Regions from separate parts of the Arthrobacter melezitosi genome, predicted to be linked through region 1. Evidence: riboswitches for the same ligand, from Rfam matches in the RefSeq annotation. Region 1 holds a riboswitch; each other region holds the start of a gene.
What was found. Region 1 has a riboswitch for cyclic di-AMP ahead of ACX80W_RS12725 (C40 family peptidase). Riboswitches for the same ligand answer to the same signal wherever they lie in the genome.
Positions count from the first base shown of each region.

Region 2: it holds a riboswitch for cyclic di-AMP, as region 1 does, so the genes downstream of both, ACX80W_RS13785 (NlpC/P60 family protein) here and ACX80W_RS12725 (C40 family peptidase) in region 1, are expected to answer to the same signal.
Region 3: it holds a riboswitch for cyclic di-AMP, as region 1 does, so the genes downstream of both, ACX80W_RS00535 (M23 family metallopeptidase) here and ACX80W_RS12725 (C40 family peptidase) in region 1, are expected to answer to the same signal.

Region 1 covers NZ_JBTNDJ010000012.1:56,050-63,076, forward strand. Annotated here, with positions in the region: gene ACX80W_RS12705 (YceD family protein) at 1-505, shown strand, start outside; gene rpmF (50S ribosomal protein L32) at 508-711, shown strand; gene rnc (ribonuclease III) at 718-1,413, shown strand; gene mutM (bifunctional DNA-formamidopyrimidine glycosylase/DNA-(apurinic or apyrimidinic site) lyase) at 1,422-2,393, shown strand; cyclic di-AMP (ydaO/yuaA leader) riboswitch at 2,518-2,690, shown strand; gene ACX80W_RS12725 (C40 family peptidase) at 2,694-3,548, shown strand; gene ACX80W_RS12730 (NAD-dependent epimerase/dehydratase family protein) at 3,676-4,659, opposite strand; gene ACX80W_RS12735 (alpha/beta fold hydrolase) at 4,656-7,027, opposite strand, start outside.
Region 2 covers NZ_JBTNDJ010000015.1:42,827-49,853, reverse strand. Annotated here, with positions in the region: gene ACX80W_RS13805 (MFS transporter) at 1-794, shown strand, start outside; gene serC (phosphoserine transaminase) at 869-2,014, opposite strand; gene ACX80W_RS13795 (iron-dependent transcriptional repressor DtxR) at 2,260-2,955, shown strand; gene ACX80W_RS13790 (M23 family metallopeptidase) at 3,390-4,109, shown strand; cyclic di-AMP (ydaO/yuaA leader) riboswitch at 4,234-4,387, shown strand; gene ACX80W_RS13785 (NlpC/P60 family protein) at 4,393-5,157, shown strand; gene ACX80W_RS13780 (NlpC/P60 family protein) at 5,188-5,985, shown strand; gene ACX80W_RS13775 (HNH endonuclease) at 6,222-6,719, shown strand; gene mobA (molybdenum cofactor guanylyltransferase) at 6,716-7,027, shown strand, end outside.
Region 3 covers NZ_JBTNDJ010000001.1:102,237-109,263, forward strand. Annotated here, with positions in the region: gene ACX80W_RS00520 (FecCD family ABC transporter permease) at 1-322, shown strand, start outside; gene ACX80W_RS00525 (ABC transporter ATP-binding protein) at 399-1,181, shown strand; gene ACX80W_RS00530 (siderophore-interacting protein) at 1,178-2,230, shown strand; cyclic di-AMP (ydaO/yuaA leader) riboswitch at 2,364-2,587, shown strand; gene ACX80W_RS00535 (M23 family metallopeptidase) at 2,592-3,458, shown strand; gene ACX80W_RS00540 (diacylglycerol/lipid kinase family protein) at 3,455-4,486, opposite strand; gene ACX80W_RS00545 (SGNH/GDSL hydrolase family protein) at 4,585-5,370, shown strand; gene ACX80W_RS00550 (MarR family winged helix-turn-helix transcriptional regulator) at 5,433-5,921, shown strand; gene rpmB (50S ribosomal protein L28) at 6,275-6,511, shown strand; gene rpmG (50S ribosomal protein L33) at 6,511-6,678, shown strand; gene rpsN (30S ribosomal protein S14) at 6,682-6,987, shown strand.

The DNA of each region.
Region 1 (7,027 bases):
TGTGCCTGCACCCAAGGATTTCGGGGTGGCACTCATCGGCGTGCAGGAAGGTTCCTCAATGGAACTCGACCTGCGCCTCGAGGCAGTGCACGAAGGGATCCTTGTGTCGGGAACCGCGGACGTCGAGGTGTCGGGCGAATGCGGCCGATGCCTGACTCCCCTGCAGTACACCAGCGGTGTGGAGATTCAGGAACTCTTTTACTACGGCGACTCCGGGTCGCTGTCGGCCGAAGAGGAAGAAGACCTGCACCGGGTGGAGAACGACTCGATCGATCTCGAGCCGGTGCTGAGGGACGCGGTGGTTACCTCACTGCCGTTCCAGCCGGTGTGCCGGGAGGACTGCAAGGGCCTGTGTTCCGAATGTGGAGCGCGCCTGAACGACGAGCCGGACCATCATCACGAAATTTTGGATCCTCGCTGGTCGGCCCTCGCCGGGCTGACCGGCACTGCCGCTGAGAATGATGCGGCACCACGTACAGAGTCAGACGAGAGAGAAGAGAGTTAGTCGTGGCTGTTCCCAAGCGGAAAATGTCCCGCGCGAATACACGCGCACGCCGGTCCCAGTGGAAGGCAACCGCCCCCAAACTGGTCAAGACCGTTGAGAACGGCCGCGTCACCTACAGCCTTGCCCACCAGGCCAAGGTTGTAACCGACTCCGCCGGCACCCCGCTGTTCCTTGAGTACAAGGGCCGCAAGGTAGCCGACGTCTAACCAGGCGTGTCCAAGGAAGACCTGACCAAGCGTCTCGGCGTCGATATCGATGCCGGGACGCTTCGTCTTGCCCTGACCCACCGGTCGTATGCGTACGAACAGGGTGGCATCCCCACGAACGAGCGGCTCGAGTTCCTTGGGGACTCGGTGCTTGGGCTCTCGGTGACGGATGCGCTCTACCGCGACAATCCCGACCTCTCCGAGGGAGACCTCGCCAAGCGCAGGTCCGCGGTAGTCAGCACCCGTGCCCTGGCCGGGGTGGCGCGCAGCCTCGACCTCGGTCAGCACATCCTGCTCGGGCAGGGCGAGAAGCTGACCAACGGGCGCGACAAGTCCTCCATCCTGGCCGACACCATGGAAGCCGTCATCGGCGCCGCCTACCTCAGCCACGGCATTGAGACGGCCCAGGCGATGGTGATGCGGCTGATCGGTCCGCTGCTGCGCGATTCCGAGGTGCTCGGTGAGGGCACCGACTGGAAGACCCGCATCCAGGAGACCGCCGCAGCGCGCCGGCTCGGCACCATCGATTACCAGGTGACCGGCACCGGCCCCGACCATGCCCGCTCGTTCGAGGCGCTCCTGGTGATCGGCGGAACCCCCTACGGCACCGGCGCCGGGCACTCGAAGAAGGAAGCCGAACAGGCCGCCGCCGCCTCGTCGTGGAAGATCCTGCGCGGAGCCGAGCCGCTGGACGGCAGCTAGGGTTCCGGGTGCCCGAACTTCCCGAAGTCGAGGTGGTGCGGCGGGGGCTCGCGCGCTGGGCCGCCGGCCGCACCATCGAAGCCGCCGAGATCCTCGACCCCCGCTCCACACGCCGGCACCCCGGCGGCCCGAATGACCTCCAGCAGCGGCTCGCCGGCACCCACGTCGCCGATGTGGTGCGGCGCGGCAAGTTTCTCTGGATGCCGCTCCTTCCCCCGGGCGGGGAAGGAGCAACGGGAAACGCCCCCCGCACCGCGCTGATGGCCCACCTCGGCATGAGCGGGCAGCTCCTGGTGAAGGATTCCGGGCTTCCCGACGAAAAGCACCTTCGGATCCGCCTCGTCCTCTCTCCCGCCCGCGGCGAAACCGGCGGGGAGTTCCCCTCCGAACTGCGCTTCGTCGACCAGCGGATCTTCGGGGGAATGTTCCTCGCGGAGCTCGAACCGACAGAAGACGGACTTCCCGGCGGCAGGGGAGAAGGCGCCCTGCCGCTGATCCCGCGCCAGGCCGCCCACATCGCCCGCGACCCCCTGGACCCCGCCTTTTCCTTCGATGCCTTCCACTCCCGGCTGCGGGCCCGCCGCACCGGCATCAAACGCGCCCTCCTCGACCAATCGCTGATTTCCGGCATCGGCAATATCTACGCCGACGAAGCGTTGTGGGCCGCACGCCTGCACTTCGCCCGCCCCACCGACACCCTCCGCCGGCCTGAGTCCTTCCGGCTCGTCGAGGAGGCACGATCGGTCATGGAACGGGCCCTGGAGGCCGGCGGAACCAGCTTCGATTCGCTCTACGTGAACGTCAATGGAAGCTCGGGCTACTTCGAACGCTCCCTCAACGCTTACGGCCGTGCGGGGGAGCCCTGCCGCCGGTGCCTGGCCGAGGGCCGCGAGGCGCGGATCCGCCGCGATATCTTCATGAACCGCTCCTCCTACAGCTGCCCGCGGTGCCAGCTTGTACCACGCAATGGCCGCTGGTAGTTACAACGTTTACCGGCCGTGATCGGAATGTGACAATTCCGGGGGGCGCAGGTAGCGTTAAGCGCGCGCCGGGCCATCATGGACCGGCGCCCTTCGTCAGACTGCCTAACCCTGTCGGTGACAGAAGGACCGTTCGCATAACTTTTCCGACAGGGGCGGGGGAACCGATAGCGGGCTCTTGATAAGAGTCCTAGGGGTTAAGGCGCGGCACGGACATCATCTGGGGAGATGATCCGGTGCGCCCGGGTGTCCCATCCGAACCCGACAGCTAACTCCGCAGGCATCGGGAGAGGCTACGTAATGTCCAAGAACCGTACAATCGCGCGCCACCGGGCCACCCCGGTCCGCACCAACCCCCTCAAGACCGCAAGCCGCGCCGTCGCTGCAACCGCAGGCGTAGCAGGACGCCCGGCAGCAGTCATCGTCGCGGCGTCGGGCATCATGCTCGGCGCAACCCTCCCGGCGAACGCCGCCGGCGAGATCGAGGTCGCTCCGGCTTCGCAGGTGGCGGCGCCCGCCGCATCGGCTACCTCGCACACCGTTGTAGCGGGTGACACCCTCGGAAGCATCGCCGGCCAGTACGGCGTCAGCCTCGACGCCATCTTCGCCGCGAACGGCATGGGCTGGGCAACCGTCATCCACCCGGGCCAGACCATCGTTCTCTCCGGTAGCGCCGTAGCTGCTGCTCCGCAGCCCGCCACCGCTGTCCCGGCCTTCGCCCCTGCTCCGCAGGCCGCGCCGGCCCAGACCGCCGCGACAAGCACCAATCCGATGGGCATCAGCAGCCAGGGCAACGGCATGCGCGTCATCGGCGCCGCCGCAACCAGCGGCATCGTCGGCACCGCCCTGCAGGGCGTCGGCTCCGGCTACGTCTTCGGCGGCACCGGCTTCGGCATGTGGGACTGCTCGAGCTTCGTCCAGTGGGTCTACGCCCAGCACGGCATCGACCTGCCCCGCACCACCTGGTCGCAGTTCGCCGCCCTGACCCCGACCGCCAACCCGCAGCCGGGCGACCTGGTCAGCCAGAACGGTGGAAGCCACGTCGGGATCTACCTCGGCAACGGCAAGATGGTCAGCGCGCTGAACCCCTCGCAGGGCACCCTCGTGCACGACGTGAGTGCCATGCCGGTCGACGGTTATTACACCGCCGGCTAAGAGCACGGCTGATCCCGCAGAAAAGGCCGGTGTCCCTCGAGGACACCGGCCTTTTCTGCATCCACCGATGGTTCGCCGCTCGAACGGCCCGTGCTCCAGCCGGGTTCGGTGGGGGAGGAGAGCCCGGCTAGGAGGGCAGGCGCAGGGGCTGGTAGTGCGCGGCGAGCCGCGCCAGGCCCTCCTCGATCGACACGGCCGGGGCCCACGCCAGGAGCCTGCGGGTCTCCCGCTGGTCGTACCAGTGCGCCGTCGAGAGCTGCTCGGCCAGGAAGCGGGTCATGGGGGGTTCCTGGGCCGATCCGGAACGGCGCCATGCCCTTTCCACAATCGACCCGGCAACCCGGGCCACACCGCCGGGAACGCTCCACCGCGGGGGCCGCACGCCACCGGCGGTGCAGATTCCGGCGATCAGCTCGCCGATCGGGCGCGGCTCGCCGTTCGTCACGACCAGCGCCCTGCCGTGCACGTGCCCGATCCGGCGCAGGGCCGCCACGATGGCCGATGCCGCATTGTCGATATAGGTCGTGTCGACCAGCGCAGTGCCCTGGTCGAGGACGGGAAGCCGTCCGGCCCTGGCCCGGGCGAGGACCCGCTCGACCAGCTGGGTGTCCCCGGGCCCCCAGACAATATGTGGGCGGATGGCGGCCACCCGGAAGCCGGGGCCGGACATACCGATCGCAAGCAGTTCGGCCAGCCCCTTCGTCCGGGCGTAGTCGCCCCGCGCGAGCTCCGGTGCCGCCGGGGCGGCGCCCGCACCGGCGCACGAGGTGCCGTCGGCGGCCACCGAGGGCGATGAGACGAAGACGACGTCGGGAACGCCGGCGTCCCGGGCGGCGGTGAGGAGCAAGCGGGTGCCTTCGACGTTGACCGCTTCGAAGTCGGCCGGGTCGCCGGTGAAGGAGACCTTTGCGGCGAGGTGGATCACGGCCTCGACGCCGTCGGTGGCCCGTGCGACCGCCGCGGGGTCGGTGAGCGAGCCGAGTTCGTCCTGCGCGCCCGCCACGCCCGAGGGCCTGCGCTGGAAGGTGCGCACCGGCGTGCCCTGCGCCAGGAGCAGGGCGGCCACCGTGCCGCCGAGGAGGCCGCTGGCCCCGGTGACCAGGACGGTCATGGGGCGCTGACGGGGCCGCCGGACAGGGCCGCGTCGGCCCACGCCGCGATCCTGGCGCGGTCGAGTTTCGAGTTGTGCCGGATGTCAACGGGCAGGGCAGCCACGGTGAGGACAGCCGCGAGCTCTGCCCCCGCGGCGGAAGCGGCGGCCCGGACCCGGGCCGCGAGGCCGGGTTCGGCCAGGCCCGGCCGCGTCCGGCGGCCGGCGTCCGGGTCCGTCTCGAGCACGCCGACGATGGCCTGCGTCCCGGCGGGTCCCACACCGACGACGGCGGCCAGCCGCACGCCGTCGACCTCCTCGATCGCGTGCTCGACGCCGACGGGGGTCAGGACCCCGGCCGGAGCCGTGATGACGTGGCCGAGCCGGCCTTCAACCCACAGCCGGCCGGCGCCGTCGAAGTGGCCGACGTCCCCGGTGCGGTGCCAGGGGGCGGTGCGGGAGGACTCCGCCTCGGTGCGCCACAACCGGTGGTAACGGTCCTTCACGTGGGGTGCATCGACGAGGATCTCCCCACTGACGCCGGCCGCCGTCGTCGGTCCACCATCGGCCGTACCGTCGGGTCCGAGCGGGCTGACGGCCAGCCGGGCCCCGTGCACGGCGGTGCCGACGCAGACGCCGTTGCCGGCGCCCGGCAGGCCCGCGGCGGCGTCCCGCGCGGCCGAGCGGATCGCGGGCAGGTCGACGTCGGTGACCGGCAGGGCTTCGGTCATCCCGTAGGGGGTATGCAGGGAGGCCGCAGGCAGCAGCGCCTGCACGCGTTCGAGCAGGGGCGCCGGGATCGGCGCACCCGCGGAGAGCAGCAGGCCCACCTTCTGCAGGGCCGCCCGCCCTTCTGCGGTCAGGTCGGCTTCGGTGGCCAGGACGTTGCGGAGAGCCGCGGGGGAGGCGAAGACCGCGGTGGCGTCGACGGCGGCCACGGCATCGGCGAGGGCCCGGGCTGTGAGGGTCCGCGGCGCTGTGACGTCCATATCGGGGGTCACTGAGGCAACGCCGAGGGCCGGCCCGAGCAGGGCGAAGGGGGCGAACCCCGCCACCAGGGCGCCCCCGGGAGCGATGCCGAAGGTCTCCGCGACGGCGTCCCGCATCGCCGAGAGCTGCCGGTGGGTGTACACGACGCCCTTGGCCGGCCCGGTGGAGCCGGAGGTGAAGAGGATCGCGGCGTCGGTATCCGGGTGCGGTGCCGGGACGTCCGGGGCCGGACCGGAGGAATTCCGCAGCTCCGCCAGGGAGGTGTCGACGGCCAGGAGCCGGCGCCGGGCGGGATCGAGCGCGTCGACGCTGATCCGGCGTCCGGGCCAGCCGAAGATCCGGGCCGCGGCCAGGGCGCGTTCGATGCCGATGACGGCGTCCGGCGCGGAGCCGCGCACCGCCCGGGAGAGCCCGCGGGCGCCGAGCCCCGCATCGGCGACGACGATCACGGCGCCGATCCGCAGGCAGGCGTAGATCAGCACCGTGAGGTCGACCCCCGGCGGGACCATCAGGCTGATCCGGCTGCCGGCTCCCAGTCCGGCGCGGGAAAGTCCGGCGGCGACGGCATCCACGTCGGCCGCCAGTTCCGCCCAGGTCAGGCGGCGGCGGACGGTGCCGGCGTCCATCTCGGCGACGGCCAATGACGACGGCGAGCCCGCGGCCGCCGCGGTGAGGCGCTGCTCGAGGGGAGTGAAGGAGCCGGCGGCGGACTCGTTCCCGGCACCGGCGGCGGCACCGGGGGAGCCCCCGGTGGACCGGTCACCGGGGGCTCCGCCCGCTGCTGCGGCGCGGTGCTCGAGCCACCGGAAGAGAGTGCCGGCGACGTCGGCGTCCTCCTGCACAAGGTGCCCGGCCTCCTCGAAGCGGTGCACATCGGCGTGCGGGAGCCGGCGGGTGAGGTCCTCGAGGTAGGTCTCGGTGAAGACCGGATCGTGCGGTCCCCACAGCAGCAGGGAGGGAACGTCGAGGGTCCGGATCCCCTCTGCGATGTCGGTCAGGGCCGGAAAGCTCGGGTGGGCGCTGTCGCGGGGGATGTCGGCGACGAAGTCGGCGATGCCGCTGCGCGATTCGGCGGTGCGGTAGGGCGCGCGGAAGGCGTCCCGGACCTCCCGAGCCAGTTTAGGCCGGGCCAGGGCGTGGGTGATGTCGAGGAACGCCGTCGTGGTCTGGGTGCCGGTCCGCCGGATCGGGGGAAGGAGCGCCACGCGCAGGGGCGCGGGGAGGGGCCGGGACGGGCTCTGGTACACCGCGGTGTTGGTCAGGACCACTCCGGCCAGGCGGGAGCGGTTGCGGTGGGCGAAGCCGAGGCTGATGACGCCGCCCCAGTCGTGCCCGACGGTGACGAGCGGGCCGCGCAGGTCCAAGGCGGCGGCGAAGTCCTCAAGGTCCGTCACCCGGT
Region 2 (7,027 bases), on a different contig from region 1:
CGGGGCTGCTGACCGCCGCCGTCGGGCCCGGGTGGGTGTTCCTGATCAACGCGCTCACCTTCGGCGCCATGGTTCACACCCTGCTGGTGCTCCGCACCCCCGACCTGCAGGTCCAGCCCAAATCGCCACCGGGCAAGGGGCGCATCCGGGAGGGCTTTCGGTATGTGCGGGGCCGGCCCGACCTGATCATGGTGCTGCTCACCATCTTCCTGGTGGGCACCTTCGGCCTCAACTTCGCCGTCTTCATCGCCGCCATGGCGCGCACCGAGTTCGGGCAGGGCGCGGGGGTGTTCGGCGTGCTGTCCTCGGTCATGGCGATCGGATCGGTCGTCGGGGCGCTGCTGTCGGCCCGGCGGGAGCAGCCCCGGCTACGATTCGTCTTCGGTGCCGCCGGAGCCTTCGGCGCGGCGTGCGTCCTGGCGGCGCTCGCACCGAACCTGATCCTGTTCGGCCTCGCCCTGGTCCCCGTTGGCCTGTTCGCCCTCACCCTCATCACCAGTGCCAACGCCTACGTGCAGACCACTACGGAGCAGGTGATGCGCGGGCGGGTGATGGCGCTGTACCTGGCGATTTTCCTGGGTGGAACCCCGCTTGGGGCGCCCGTCGTCGGCTGGGTCTCGGACGCCTTCGGGCCGCGCTGGAGCCTGGGCGTCGCAGCCGCGTCGGGCCTGGTGGCGGCGGCCGCCGGACTGTTCTGGGCCTGGCGGTACCACGAGGTCCGGATCCGCTACGACCGCTCGGCGCCCCGGCGGCTGCGCATCACCTCCGAGGCGACCGACAGGGGCGGGGATTGACCGGATGTGGCTGCAGCGTCCCCGGATGCGGCGGGACGGGGCGGCCGCGGTGCCGGGGCCGGCGCCGCGGCATCTCATTCCGTGATGTCCGCCGGCAGCCTTTCGATGACGTAGTCGATGCAGGCGAGCAGCGCCGACACATCGTCAGGATCGATCGAGACGAAGGTGGCGATACGCAGCTGGTTCCGGCCGAGCTTGCGGTAGGGCTCGACGTCGACAATGCCGTTGGCGCGCAGCACCGACGCGACCCGTGCCGCACGGATCGGCGGTGCGAGGTCGATTGTGGCAATGACGTTCGAGCGGTCTTCCGGGCGCTGGACGTAGGGGGTGGCGACGGGGGAGGCCTCCGCCCAGGAGTAGACCCGCCCGGCCGACTCGGCGGTGCGGGCCGCCGCGAACTCCAGGCCGCCGTTGCCGAGAAGCCATTCAACCTGGGCGTTGAGCATCACCAGCGTCGCCAGCGACGGCGTGTTGTAGGTCTGGTTCAACTGCGAGTTGCCGATCGCGGTCTGCAGGTTAAGGAAGTCCGGGATCCACCGGTCCGAGGCGTCGATGCGCGCCGCCCGCTCAAGCGCGGCGGGGGAGAACAGGCCAAGCCACAGCCCACCGTCGGAGGCGAAGTTCTTCTGGGGCGCGAAGTAGTAGACATCCGACTGGGAGACATCGACAGCCAGTCCGCCAGCGGCCGAGGTGGCGTCGATGAGCATCAGGGCGCCCTCGTCGGCGCCGCCGACGCGCTCGACGGGTGCCGCGACGCCCGTCGAGGTCTCGTTCTGCGGCCAGGCATAGGCATCGACGCCGGCTTCGGCGGCCGGGCGCGGCCGGGTGCCGAAATCGGCGGAAAGGATCGACGAGCGTTCAAGGAACGGCGCGTTGTCCGTGGCCGCGGCGAATTTCGAGCCGAACTCCCCAAAGGACAGGTGCTGGGCCTTCGACTCAACGAGCCCGAAGGCGGCGGCGTCCCAGAACGCCGTTGAGCCGCCCACCCCGAGCACCACCTCGTAGCCGTCCGGGGCATCGAAGAAGGTGGAGAGGCCCTCGCGGACCGCGCCGACGAGGTTCTTCACCGGCTGCTGGCGGTGGGACGTGCCGAGGATCGACGGGTTCGCCGCGGTGAGGGCCCGGAGCTGGTCCCCCCGGACCTTCGACGGACCGGCGCCGAACCGGCCATCCCGGGGCAGCAGATCGGTGGGAATCGACAGGTCCAAGGGCTCGCTCACTCGTCCTCCGTGCGGATCGTGGGTACGTAAGGCAACGCGCCTCATTCTGCCCCAGGACCGGGGCGCCGGGTTATTTGTGAAGTCCCGCACGCCGCCGGCCCCGGGCCCCGGCCGGATTGCCGCGGCCGGCGGCGCATGGGTTAACCTGAGGGGGCAGAGGGACGCGTCGGCCCCACCCGGACGTGCTGCACCACGCGCATTCCTTACCTGCCCCGCACTGCGCCGTACCTAGGAGCCGAACGGTTATGACGGATCTCATCGATACCACCGAGATGTACCTGCGGACCATCCTTGAGCTCGAGGAAGAGAACATCGTCGCCCTGCGGGCGCGCATCGCCGAACGGCTGCGCCACTCCGGTCCGACGGTGTCCCAGACCATCGGGCGGATGGAACGCGACGGGCTCGTCGTCGTTTCCGGGGACCGGCACCTCGAACTGACCGAACTCGGCCGGCGCCGCGCCACCGGAGTCATGCGCAAGCACCGGCTCGCCGAGCGGCTGCTGAGCGATGTCATCGGGCTTGACTGGGCCTACGTGCACGACGAAGCCTGCCGCTGGGAACACGTGATGAGCGAGCGGGTCGAACGGCGGCTCTACGAACTGCTGGGGCAGCCCTCCCAGTCGCCCTACGGCAACCCGATCCCCGGGCTGGAGGCCATTGGAGGAGTGGCGTCGGAGCCGGCGGCCGACGGCGCGACGACGCTGCTGGCCGCCATGGACGAGTACCGGCCGGGCTCCACGGTCACCCTGCTGCGCCTCGCCGAGCCGATCCAGGTGGATCCGGAGCTGCTCTCCCAGCTGGCCGAGGGCGGCCTGCGCCCCGGAGCCTCACTCAGCCTCGAGTCGGTGGGCGGATACGTCTCGGTCCGGGTGCCCGGCGTCGAGGGGGCGCTCGAGCTGCCGCCCGAGGTCGCCGCGCACGTCTTCGTCGCCGTCGCCTGAGCGCCCCTGCGCCTGAGCGCCATCGCCTGAGCGGTTCCTGCGTCTTCGTCGCCGTCGCCTAAGCGGTGCCGTCACCTGAACGCCTCCGCGTGAGCGGTTCTTGCACCTAAGCGCCCCTGCGCCTGAGCGCCCCGGCGCGCCGCCGTGGCCCGGGATTCCGGCCCGGGCCCTGCACCGTGCCGCGCCGGTTTTGCCGCTGGGGCCTCCTGCTGTGAGACTGTTCCCGATCGTTCCCTGTCCCCGCACAGCACTCCGCGGGGAGGTGCCCGCCATCGGCGCAGGCGCGGGGAAGCGCGAAGCATTTCAACCCGGGCCGCGGCCGTCCATGCGGCGCCCCGGGTGCTGCCTGCCCGGTGTCGGGCAGGCCACCGGCAGTGAAAGGGGACAAATTGCCGAAACACCGGGTATCGGGCCGCCGCCGTGCCGAGACCGCCATGCCAACACCTCGTCCGCAGGATGCGCACGCGCTGCGCCGACGCCGCCGCAGCGCGCGGCGCATCGGCTCCTTGCGCAGGGTCAGCCAGAAGCTCGCGATGACCGCGGCCGTCTCGGGGCTTGTGTTGACGGCGGCCCTGCCCACCACGGCGGCCGGCACGTCGGCTTCGGCCGCAGGGAACCCTGCTCCGCGGCTCGAGGTCCAGGCACCCACCTCCGCCAGCCTCAGCTTCTCCCCGATTCCCCTCGGCGGATCCCAGGACTTCGACACCCAACTCAAGGCGATCGTCGCCGCCTCCGACGGCCGGGCCGCCCCGCTGGGCGTAAAGGGCGTGCTGAGTGCGCCGCTGGAGTCCCTGCAGGGCACCTCGGCATTCGGTTATCGGGTGAGCCCGATGACGGGCCTGGACGGCGAGTTCCACTCGGGGCAGGACTTCAGCGCCCCCTGCGGCACGGAGGTCCGGGCCGCGGCCGAGGGGACTGTCGTCTCCGCCGGATGGCATCCGTACGGCGGAGGCAACCGGGTTGTCCTCGACCACGGCAACGGCCTTGAGACGACCTATAACCACCTCGCCTCGCTCGAGGTGGCTGAGGGGGACCGGCTCCACCCTGGCGCCCCGGTCGGTGCAAGCGGCAGCACGGGTTCCTCCACCGCCTGCCACCTCCATTTCGAGGTGCTGATCAGCGGCCGCCCGGTCGATCCAATGGCGTGGCTTTAACTTCCGACACACCTGTCGTGATCTGAATGTGACAATTGTGATACATGTGAGGTACGGTTCTACTCGTGCCGAATCGTTATAGATCCGGCGCCCTCAAGCAAATCGCCTAGCTCTGCCATTGCCTGGGGTCCGTCCGCACAATTCGCATGGCAGAGGCGGGGGAACCAATTTTTGGGTTTCGCAAGAAATCCTTGGGGTTAAGTCGCTGAATTACTCAGCGGCCGGGTGACTCCCATCCGAATCCGACAGCTCACCTCGCAGGCATTGGGAGAGGCAATTTAACGTGTCCAATAACTCTGCTCTGGGTCGCCACCGGGCCGCCCAGGTTCCTGCGAATCCGCTGACGGCACTCTCCAAGGCCGTCTCTTCGAATGCCGGCTCAGTCGGGCGCCAGGCCGCCGTTGTCGTCGCCGCCTCGGGCCTCGTCCTCGCCGCAGGCCTGCCGGCCCACGGCTCCTCGACCGCCGAGCGCGAGGTCCAGTCCTCCTCCTCGCTGAGCGTGACCGCCCCGGAAACCGCGGCCGTCAGCGCCGCAGCCACCGCCGCTGTCTCCTTCGAGCGGGAGGCCGTGGCCGTCGCCCCCGCCCCCGTCGTCGTACAGGCCCCCGCTCCGGCACCCGCCGCGCCCGCCGTCCGGCCTGCAGTAGCGGCACCGGCCCCCGCCGCACCCGCTGCCGTGCAGGCCGCCGTGCAGACCGCCGCCGTGGCTGCGCCCGCCCCGAAGCCCGAGGTTCCGTCCTCCGGCGTCGGTGCCGCGCTGGTCGCCTCCGCCTACTCCCAGATCGGTGTCGCGCAGGACTGCACCGCCATGGTCGAGAAGGCCCTCCGCTCGGTCGGAAAGGCCGTTGGTGACCTCGCTCCCGGCCAGTTCTTCCAGTACGGCGACGTTGTCGGAAGCCCCGCGGCCGGCGACCTCGTCATCACCGGCGGCCATGTCGCCATCTACGTCGGCAACGGACAGGTCATCTCCGGTGGCCTCAACGGCATGAACACCGGTCTGCACTCCCTGTCGGACCTGCCCGGCGCAAGCTTCGTCCGCGTTCGCTAGAACCCTTCCAACACCTTCTGGAGATCTCCCATGTCTAATCGCGCCCAAATTGCCCGCCACCGCGGGGAAGCGCAGCGTTCGGCCACCCTCACCTCCCTCGCCAAGGCCGTCAGTGACAACGCCGGCGGCATGGGCCGCCAGGCCGCCGTCGTCGCGGCCGCCTCGGGTCTCGTCCTCACCTCCGGCGTCGCGGCGAACGCCGCCGACCTCCAGCCCGAGCGCGAGTCGTTCACCTCGACGCTTGAGGTGACCGCACCGGCCGCCACCGTCGTCGCCGACGTCAACGCCAAGGTTGCGTTCAACCGCACCCCCGTCAAGGCCGTCGCCAAGCCGGTCGTCGTCCAGGCTCCGGCCCCGGCCCCCGTGGCAGCGCCGGCACCCGTGGCCGCCCCGGCCGCTCCCGCCGTCGCCGCCCCGGCCGCCCCTGTCGTGAAGCTCGCGGCGGTAGCGGCACCTGCACCTGCGCCAGCCCCGGCCCCTGCTCCTGTGGCTTCCTCCGGCAAGGCAGCCACGATCGCCGCCGCGGCCAAGGCCCAGCTCGGCGTTCGGCAGGACTGCACCCGCCTGGCCAGCAACGCCCTCGCCGCAGCGGGCATCAACTTCCACGGCTGGCCGGCCGGATACCTCTCCCTGGGCCGCACCGTCAGCGCCGGCGAAGCCATCCCCGGCGACCTGATCTACTACGCCGACGGCGGCATGGGCATGGCCCACATCGCTGTCTACATCGGCGGCGGCCAGGCCGTCCACGGCGGGTTCAACGGCAACAGCACCGTCATCGCACCGGCCCAGCTCGGCTCGGGCCCGGTGTTCATCCGCGTCGGCGGCTGATCCAAGCATTTACAACGACGGGCCGGCAGGGAAACCTGCCGGCCCGTCGTTCGTTAACAGGATTCCGTCCCGCATTGCGGCGGCGGAGTGCGGGTGCTTTCGAACCCGCCCACGGGAACTCCATATTCCCGCCCGGGCGCGGGGCCGCTACCCTAGCATTGTTAATCCGTAGAACTTATCCCGAACATCCGGGGTGGCAGCCGGCAGCGGGACATAGTCCGCAAAGAGGCATGCGCATGCGCACTCTCGTTTTGAATGCAGGATTCGAGCCGCTGGCGGTTGTGACATTCCGCCGCGCCCTGGTGCTGGTGCTGACGGGGAAGGCGAGCGTCATTGCGGAGGACGACGAGCCGGTCATTGGGCCAACGGAAATCCTGGGGCGGCCCTCGGTGATCCTGCTGAACCGGTACGTGAAGATCCCGTACCGCCACGACCTCGCGGTGACCCGGCGCGGGGTGCTGCGGCGTGACAACCACCTGTGCGCCTACTGCGGGAAGACCGCCACCACCATCGACCACGTGGTGCCCCGCTCCCGCGGCGGCGGGGACACCTGGGAGAACATGGTGGCGTGCTGCCTGCGCTGCAACAACACCAAGGGGGACAAGACCCTCGCCAGCCTGGGCTGGAGCCTCCGGTTCGTCCCCAAACCACCCCGGGGCCCGCTGTGGCAGTTGAAGGAACTCGACAAGCCCGCGCCCTCCTGGAGCGAATACCTCTCCGAACGGGCCGCGTGAGCGGATCCCACCCGCCGGCGTTCGACGCCGTCATCCTGGCCGGCGGCAGGTCAACCCGGCTGGGCGGCACGCCGAAGGCGGCGCTTCGCATCGCCGGCGCCACCCTCCTCGACCTCGCCTGCGCCGCCGCTGCCGGGGCGGGTCGAATCGTCGTTGTCGGGCCCGAACCGGCGGGCGGGGCGCGACCCGCGGGAGCCCCCGGGGTCCCGGCCGTGGACTTCGTGCGCGAGGATCCGCCCTTCGGCGGACCGGCCGCGGCCCTGGCCGCGGCCCTGGCACAGCCATCGGGCCGGGAGACGCATGCCCCC
Region 3 (7,027 bases), on a different contig from region 1:
GCTTGGCGTGCGGGTCGAGGCCTCACGGGCGGCCCTGATCCTCACCGGCGTCTGCCTCGCCGCCGTCTCGACCGCCGCGGCCGGCCCGGTGGCCGCCGTTGCGTTCCTCTCCGGGCCCATCGCCCGGCGCCTGGTCGGCGGACCGCCCTCGGTGGGCCTCGCCGGCCTCGTCGGCGCCGTCCTGGTGCTGGCGGCCGACTTCGCCGCCGCCAACCTGATCCCGGGCACCTCGCTTCCCGTGGGAGTCCTCACCGGGGCCCTCGGGGCGCCGGTCCTGCTCTGGCTGCTGATATCCGTGAACCGATCCGGCCAGGGAGGCTGACATTTCTGACACCGCGGGAGCGCCCTCCACGCTTGAGGCGCGCTCCATCACTCTTGGCTACGACGACCGGACGGTGGTGGACGGGCTCTCCGTCGTGTTGCCGCCCGGCAGGGTCAGCGTCATCGTCGGCGCCAACGGCAGCGGAAAGTCAACGCTGCTGCGGGGCCTGGCCCGGCTCCTTAAACCGTCCGGCGGCTCGGTGCTCCTCGACGGCAGGGACATCCGCTCCCTTCCGGCCCGCGCGGTGGCGCGCACCGTCGGATTGCTTCCCCAGGCGCCCGTCCCGCCCGGGGGCATCACCGTGGCGGAGCTCGTCGGCCGGGGACGCTACCCCCACCAGGGCTGGTTCCGCCGGTGGGCCCCGGAGGACGACGCCGCGGTGGCCGAGGCGCTGAGGGCGACCGACACGCTCGCCTTCGCGGACCGCCTCGTCGACGAACTCTCGGGTGGGCAGCGCCAGCGGGTGTGGATCGCCCTGGCGCTGGCCCAGCAGACCGACATCCTGCTCCTGGACGAGCCGACGACCTTCCTCGACGTGGCCCACCAGATCGAGGTGCTGGACCTGATCACCGACCTCAACCGGCGCTCCGGAACCACCGTGGCCATGGTGCTCCACGACCTCAACCTGGCAGCGCGCTATGCCGACCACCTGATCGTCCTCAAAGACGGGTGCCTTGCGGCGCAGGGCCCGCCGGCCGCCGTCGTCACCCCCGGGCTCGTCCAAGAGGTCTTCGGTCTCCGGTGCACCGTCATTGCCGATCCGGTCGCCGGCACCCCCCTGGTGGTCCCGGTGGGCCGCCACCACCCCGCCGCCCACCCCGCCGGGGCCCGCGCCACAAACGCGGAGGTGGCGTCATGACCGAAACCACCCGGCGCCCGGCCCGGACGGCGCCGGCGCTTCCCCCGGTGCTCGCCTTCGACGTCGAGGTGCGGAGGGTCCAGCGGGTCGGCGCCAACTTCCTGCGGGTGACCTTCGGCGGGGAGTGCCTGCGGGATTTCGGCGTGAACGGCCCGACCTGCGATCTGCGGATCAAGGTCATCATCCCGCCCCCGGGCGGCGGCACCACGGACCTGCCCGGCGAGCTCATGCGCGGGAACGCCGGCGGCTGGTACCAGCAGTGGCTGAGCCTGGACCCGGCCGAGCGCGGCGTCATGCGCACCTACACCGTGAGGGCCGCCCGCTGCGACGGCCCGTCGCCCGAGATCGATGTGGACTTCGTCCTTCACTTCGACAAGGACGGCGAAGCCGGGCCGGCCGCGCTGTGGGCGGCCGGTGCGGCCCCGGGCGCCGCGGTGTGCCTCATCGGACCCAACGCGGCCGCCGCGCGGTGCTCCACCGCCGAGGCCTACGGCGGGATCGAGTGGCGGCCCGGCCTCGCGGGCCAGGTACTCCTGGCCGGCGACGAGACCGCGGTGCCGGCGATCTGCGCCATCCTCGAATCCCTTCCGCCGGAAATGGGCGGACAGGCCTTCCTCGAGGTCCCGGACGCGGCCGACATCCAGCACATCGAGACGGCGTCCTCGGTGGAGGTCACCTGGCTCGTGCGGGGAAGCGGTGAACACGGCGCGCTCCTCACCCCGGCGGTCCGGCGCGCCCTGCCGCCGCCCGGCTGGGCCGTCCTGGCCGGGTCCTCCCCTGCCCGGGAGGGCGCACCCGGGGCCGGGCCGGAGCCGGAAGAGATCGACGTCGACCGCAGCATCCTGTGGGAGACCCCGCAGCTGGCTGAGGCCGCCGCCGGGCAGGCCGCCGGCCGGCCTGCGGGAACCCGGCCGTTCTACGCCTGGATCGCGGGGGAGGCCTCGGTGGTGCGCGAGCTGCGCCGGTACCTCGTCCGGGACGTGGGCGTCGACCGGAAACAGGTTGCCTTCATGGGCTACTGGCGCCGCGGCCGGTCCGAATCCGCGTAGGAGGCCGGGCGTGTCGCCGCCGACACGCCCGGCCTAGGATAACGGAATTGTAACTTCGCGTTAAAAGAGTAAACTTGCGTGAAGTCTCAACTAAGTGTATTTCCCTGGTCCGTACGCCCAACCCTGTCAGCGGACCGCTCTGACACTCCCTATGACAGGGGCGGAGGACCCACTTCCCGACAGCATTCTGCTGCCTTCGGGGTGAAGCCTTCACTGCATCGAACTGTCCGCACACAGCGGACCGGTGCCCTTCTGCCCTTTGCGGGGATAGAGCGGGTGCCGGCCCTGTGCAGTGGGGCCGAGTCAACTCTTGCTCGAACCCGACAGCTAACTTCGCAGGCGTCGCAGAGAGGTATTGAACTTGACCACCCCGGCCCTGCCCGGACGCCGCCGCGCGTCCGCAGCTGTCCCCCGCATCACCTCAGCACGCCCGGCCTCGACCGCCGCCCCGGTCTCGGCCGACCCGGCCATCGCCACCCGGCGCTCGCTCCGCTCCACACCCGAACCCCAGCCGACCCGCCGCCGCGACGTTCGCCACAGTGCGGCCGCCGGTGCCGCGCCGGCGGGCATCCTTCCGCGCCTGCGGGCCGGAGCCCTCGCCGTCGGCCTTGCCGCGGTCGGTGCCGGCCTGGTCATGGGCGCCGTCCCCGCTCCCGCCTCGACGGAGGCCGGCACCCCGGTGACCCAGGCCGCGGCGGCCGAATCCCTGCCCTCGATCACCGCCGACTCCGCCGCGGAGATCGAATTCACCCGGCAGGGGGTGGCCGGGGTGCAAATGGCGAAGTCCGGAGCCAAGGCCACGACCCTCGCAAGCGACATCACCAAGGCCGAGGACGGGGCCACCCTCGCCGCGCCGCTGGACAACCTCACCGTTGCCTCGACCTTCGGCTACCGCGTGAACCCGCTCGGCGGCTACGCACCCGAGCTCCACACCGGCATTGACTACGCCGGTGCCTGCGGCACCCCCGTGATGGCCTCGGGCGGGGGCGTGGTCGTCGATGCCGGCTGGCACGCCTACGGCGGCGGGCAGCGCGTGGTCATCGACCACGGCAAGGGGCTCAAGTCCACCTACAACCACCTCAGCTCCATCGGTGTGAGCGCGGGCCAGAAGGTGGAGCGCGGCGGACTGATCGGGGCCGTGGGCACCACCGGGAACTCCACCGGGTGCCACCTGCACTTTGAGGTCCTCGTCAACGACGAGAAGGTCGACCCGCTGCCCTGGCTCTAGGCCGCGGCCGGAGACTCCAGTGTTCCCCCAGCAGGGCCGGCCCGCCATCGGTGGGGAGGACCTTCCCCTCCTGGCAAGGGAGTGTTGGGGATCGCCGGGTCCTTGCGCCCGTAGGGCACGCGCAGCCGCAGCGATTCGGGCTTCATCTCGAAGGACATGTGCGTCGCCTTGCCCAGCGGGTCGCCGTCAAGCTGCACCTCAAGCGGCTCATGGAGCTGCACCTCGGCCCGGCTGCACTGGTAGTACTCCAGCGAGGGGTCCTTCCCCTTGCCCTTGGCGAACAGCTTGCCCGCCACATTCAGCCAGCCGAACCGCCCCTGCGGCGCCACGGTCATCAGGTCGAGCAGGCCGTCGTCGATCTTGGCGCCCGGAAAGATCTCAAGCCCGCCCATGATCTTGCCGCAGTTTCCGCCCATGACGCTGCGCAGCCGGCGGTCGAAGGGCCTGCCCCCGTCGATGCGGATCGTGGTCCGCGCCGGCTTTCCCGGAAGGTTGCGGATGCCGGCATCGACGTAGGCGAGCCAGCCGACCTTGTCCTTGAGGTCGTCGCGGGTGTCGGACATGATCGCCGCGTCGTAGCCCAGGCCCGCCATCACAAGGAAGACGTGGGCCTTCTGCGCGCGGTCGACGGTGACGTGAACGACGTCGATCCTCCGCTCGGTGCCGTGGAACGCGGTCGCGACGGCGTCTTCCGGGTCGTCCACCGGGATGTCGAGGTTCCGCGCCAGCAGGTTGCCGGTGCCCAGCGGCACAAGGGCCATCGCCGTGCCGGTGCCCGCAAGTTCCTCGGCAACGCACCGCACGGTGCCGTCGCCGCCCGCCGCAATGACGACGTCCACCCCCGCGCGCAGCGCCTCCTGGGCCTGGCCGTGGCCTGGATCCTCCACCGTGGTCTCCAGCACCAGGGGCGCCTCCCACCCTTCCTCGGCTGACACCCGCTCAACAATCTCCCGGGTGTCCTGGCCGGTGTTCTTGATCGGGTTGAGGATCAGCGCGGCCCGCTGGCCGGCACGGTCGGTGGTGGTCATGGGTTCCTTCGAGGTTGCCTGTCGGGCCCCGCCTGTCACGGGTTGGCACGAGCCTACCCGGGCTGTGCCGGCGTTTGCAGACGCGGTAGCCTTTGCTGATGGATTTTTCCCAGCGGTACGTTGCACTTGGCGATTCCTTCACGGAAGGTGTCGGCGACCCCGACGCCGGCAGCCCCAACGGGGTCCGCGGCTGGGCCGACCGGGTCGCCGAGCAGCTCATCCTCGCCGACGGCTCGTGGGGCTACGCCAACCTCGCCATCCGGGGCAAGCGGATGCGGCAGATCCTGGACGAGCAGATCGACGCCGCCGTGCGGCTCGAGCCGACGCTCGTGACCATCTACGCCGGCGCCAATGACATCCTGCGTCCCCGCGTCGACATCGACGGACTGATGGCGCGTTATGACGCCGGTATCGCCCGGCTCGCCGCAACCGGCAGCGCGGTCGTCGTTTTCACCGGGTTCGACTCCTCCGGCTCGGCCGTGTTCGGCAGGACCCGCGGGCGCACCGCCGTCTATAACGAACTGCTCCGCGAGATCGCCGACCACCGCGGCGCGGTCATCGTCGACTACTGGCGGATGCGGGAGTTCCAAAACTGGTCCTACTGGGACGCCGACCGGATGCACATGGCCACGGCGGGCCACCTGCTGATGGCCCGCAAGGTCCTGGAGACCCTCCAGGCCTCCCACGACATCGACATCCCCGAACTTGACGCCCGGCCCGCGCTCACCCGGCTCAACCAGCTCCGCGCGGATGCCCAGTGGGCCCGCGAACACCTCTCGCCGTGGGTGGGGCGCCGGCTGCGGGGCGTGTCCTCGGGGGACCAGCTCACGGCCAAGTACCCGGTGCCCACCCAGCCCGACTGGGCCGGTGCCCGTGTCCGCTGAGCCCGGTGCGGCGGGGCTTTTCCGGTTCGGGCCCGCCCGCGGGCATGTGTCAGGATAGGCCCATGGCACCGGCCCGATGGCTCAACCCCGATGAACGGCGGGCGTGGCTCGCGCTCTACGCCGTGTCCACACTCCTGCCCGGAACCCTCGACGCCCACCTGTTCCGCGAGGCGCGCATCACCCTGTTCGACTACCATGTGCTGGCGATGCTCTCCGAGTCCGACGGGTTGAGCCTGCCCATGAGCGAACTCGCCGCCCGCTCCAACGCCTCCCTGTCCCGCCTCAGCCATGTGGCCAAGAAGCTCGAGGCGCGGGGCTGGCTGTCCCGCCGTCCCTCAACGCACGACGGCAGGGTGACGACGGCGGTACTCACCGCGGACGGCGTCGAGGCCGTGCAGCGGCTCGCCGTGGAGCACGTCGCCAAGGTGCGGGAGAAGGTCTTCGATTCCCTGGACGACCGGGACGTGGCCGATCTTGAGCGGGTGGGGCGGAAGATCGTCGCCGCCATCCAGTCCGACCACTGGATCCTCGAAGAGGACGGGCGGACCTGAGGTCCTTGGCGGCCGGGGCCGGCCCGGCAGCCGCCGCCCGGCCGGAAAAAAGCCACAGCCCTCCGGTTTGGCGCTGAAGCGCACGGCACGTAGTATGGTATGGCGTTTGGTTGAGTCGCTCCCGCTCCGGCGGAAGGGACGCAGCTACCCGTAACCACCTGGAATTTTAGGCCGCCGCCGGGACTTCGACCCGCGGCGCCGAATCTTCACCGTCTTCCCCGCGGCGAGGCGCCTCGGCAGGTTCTCACCCTGCCAGGTCCACCTCCGGAAAGCTGCAGTAATAACGGTGTCATTACTGGTGGCGGGACGCTTTACAAGTGATTCCGTCACGATCATCTAACTGGAGGAGAGTTATGGCAGCCCACTGCCAAGTGACCGGAGCCGAGCCCGGCTTTGGACACAGCATTTCGCACTCGCACCGCCGCACGAAGCGCCGGTTCGACCCGAACATTCAGAAGAAGCGCTACTGGGTTCCGTCCCTGCGCCGCAATGTCACGCTGCAGGTTTCCGCACGCGGCATCAAGACCATCGACGTGCGGGGCATTGACGCCGTCGTCGCCGAAATCCAGGCGAGGGGAGTGAAGCTCTAGTGGCAAAGGATAAGGACGTACGTCCCATCATCAAGCTGAAGTCCACTGCCGGAACCGGATACACCTACGTGACCCGGAAGAACCGTCGTAACGATCCCGACCGTATGGTCCTGATGAAGTACGACCCCAAGATCCGCAAGCACGTCGAATTCCGAGAGGAGCGCTAAAGAATGGCAAAGAAGTCAAAGATTGCCCGCAACGAGCAGCGCAAGCTGATCGTTGAGCGCTACGCTGCGAAGCGCCTCGAACTAAAGAAGACCCTGGTCGACGAAAACGCGTCGGACGACGCCCGCGAAGCTGCACGCCTCGGCCTGCAGAAGCTTCCGCGCAACGCGTCCCCCGTGCGCCTTCGCAACCGCGACCAGATCGACGGACGCCCCCGCGGCACGCTCCAGAAGTTCGGCATCTCGCGTGTGCGTTTCCGCGACATGGCCCACCGCGGCGAACTGCCCGGTGTGACCAAGTCCAGCTGGTAACCAGCAGCACCCAGCAAGAGCTTTGGAAGCCGGTGGCCCT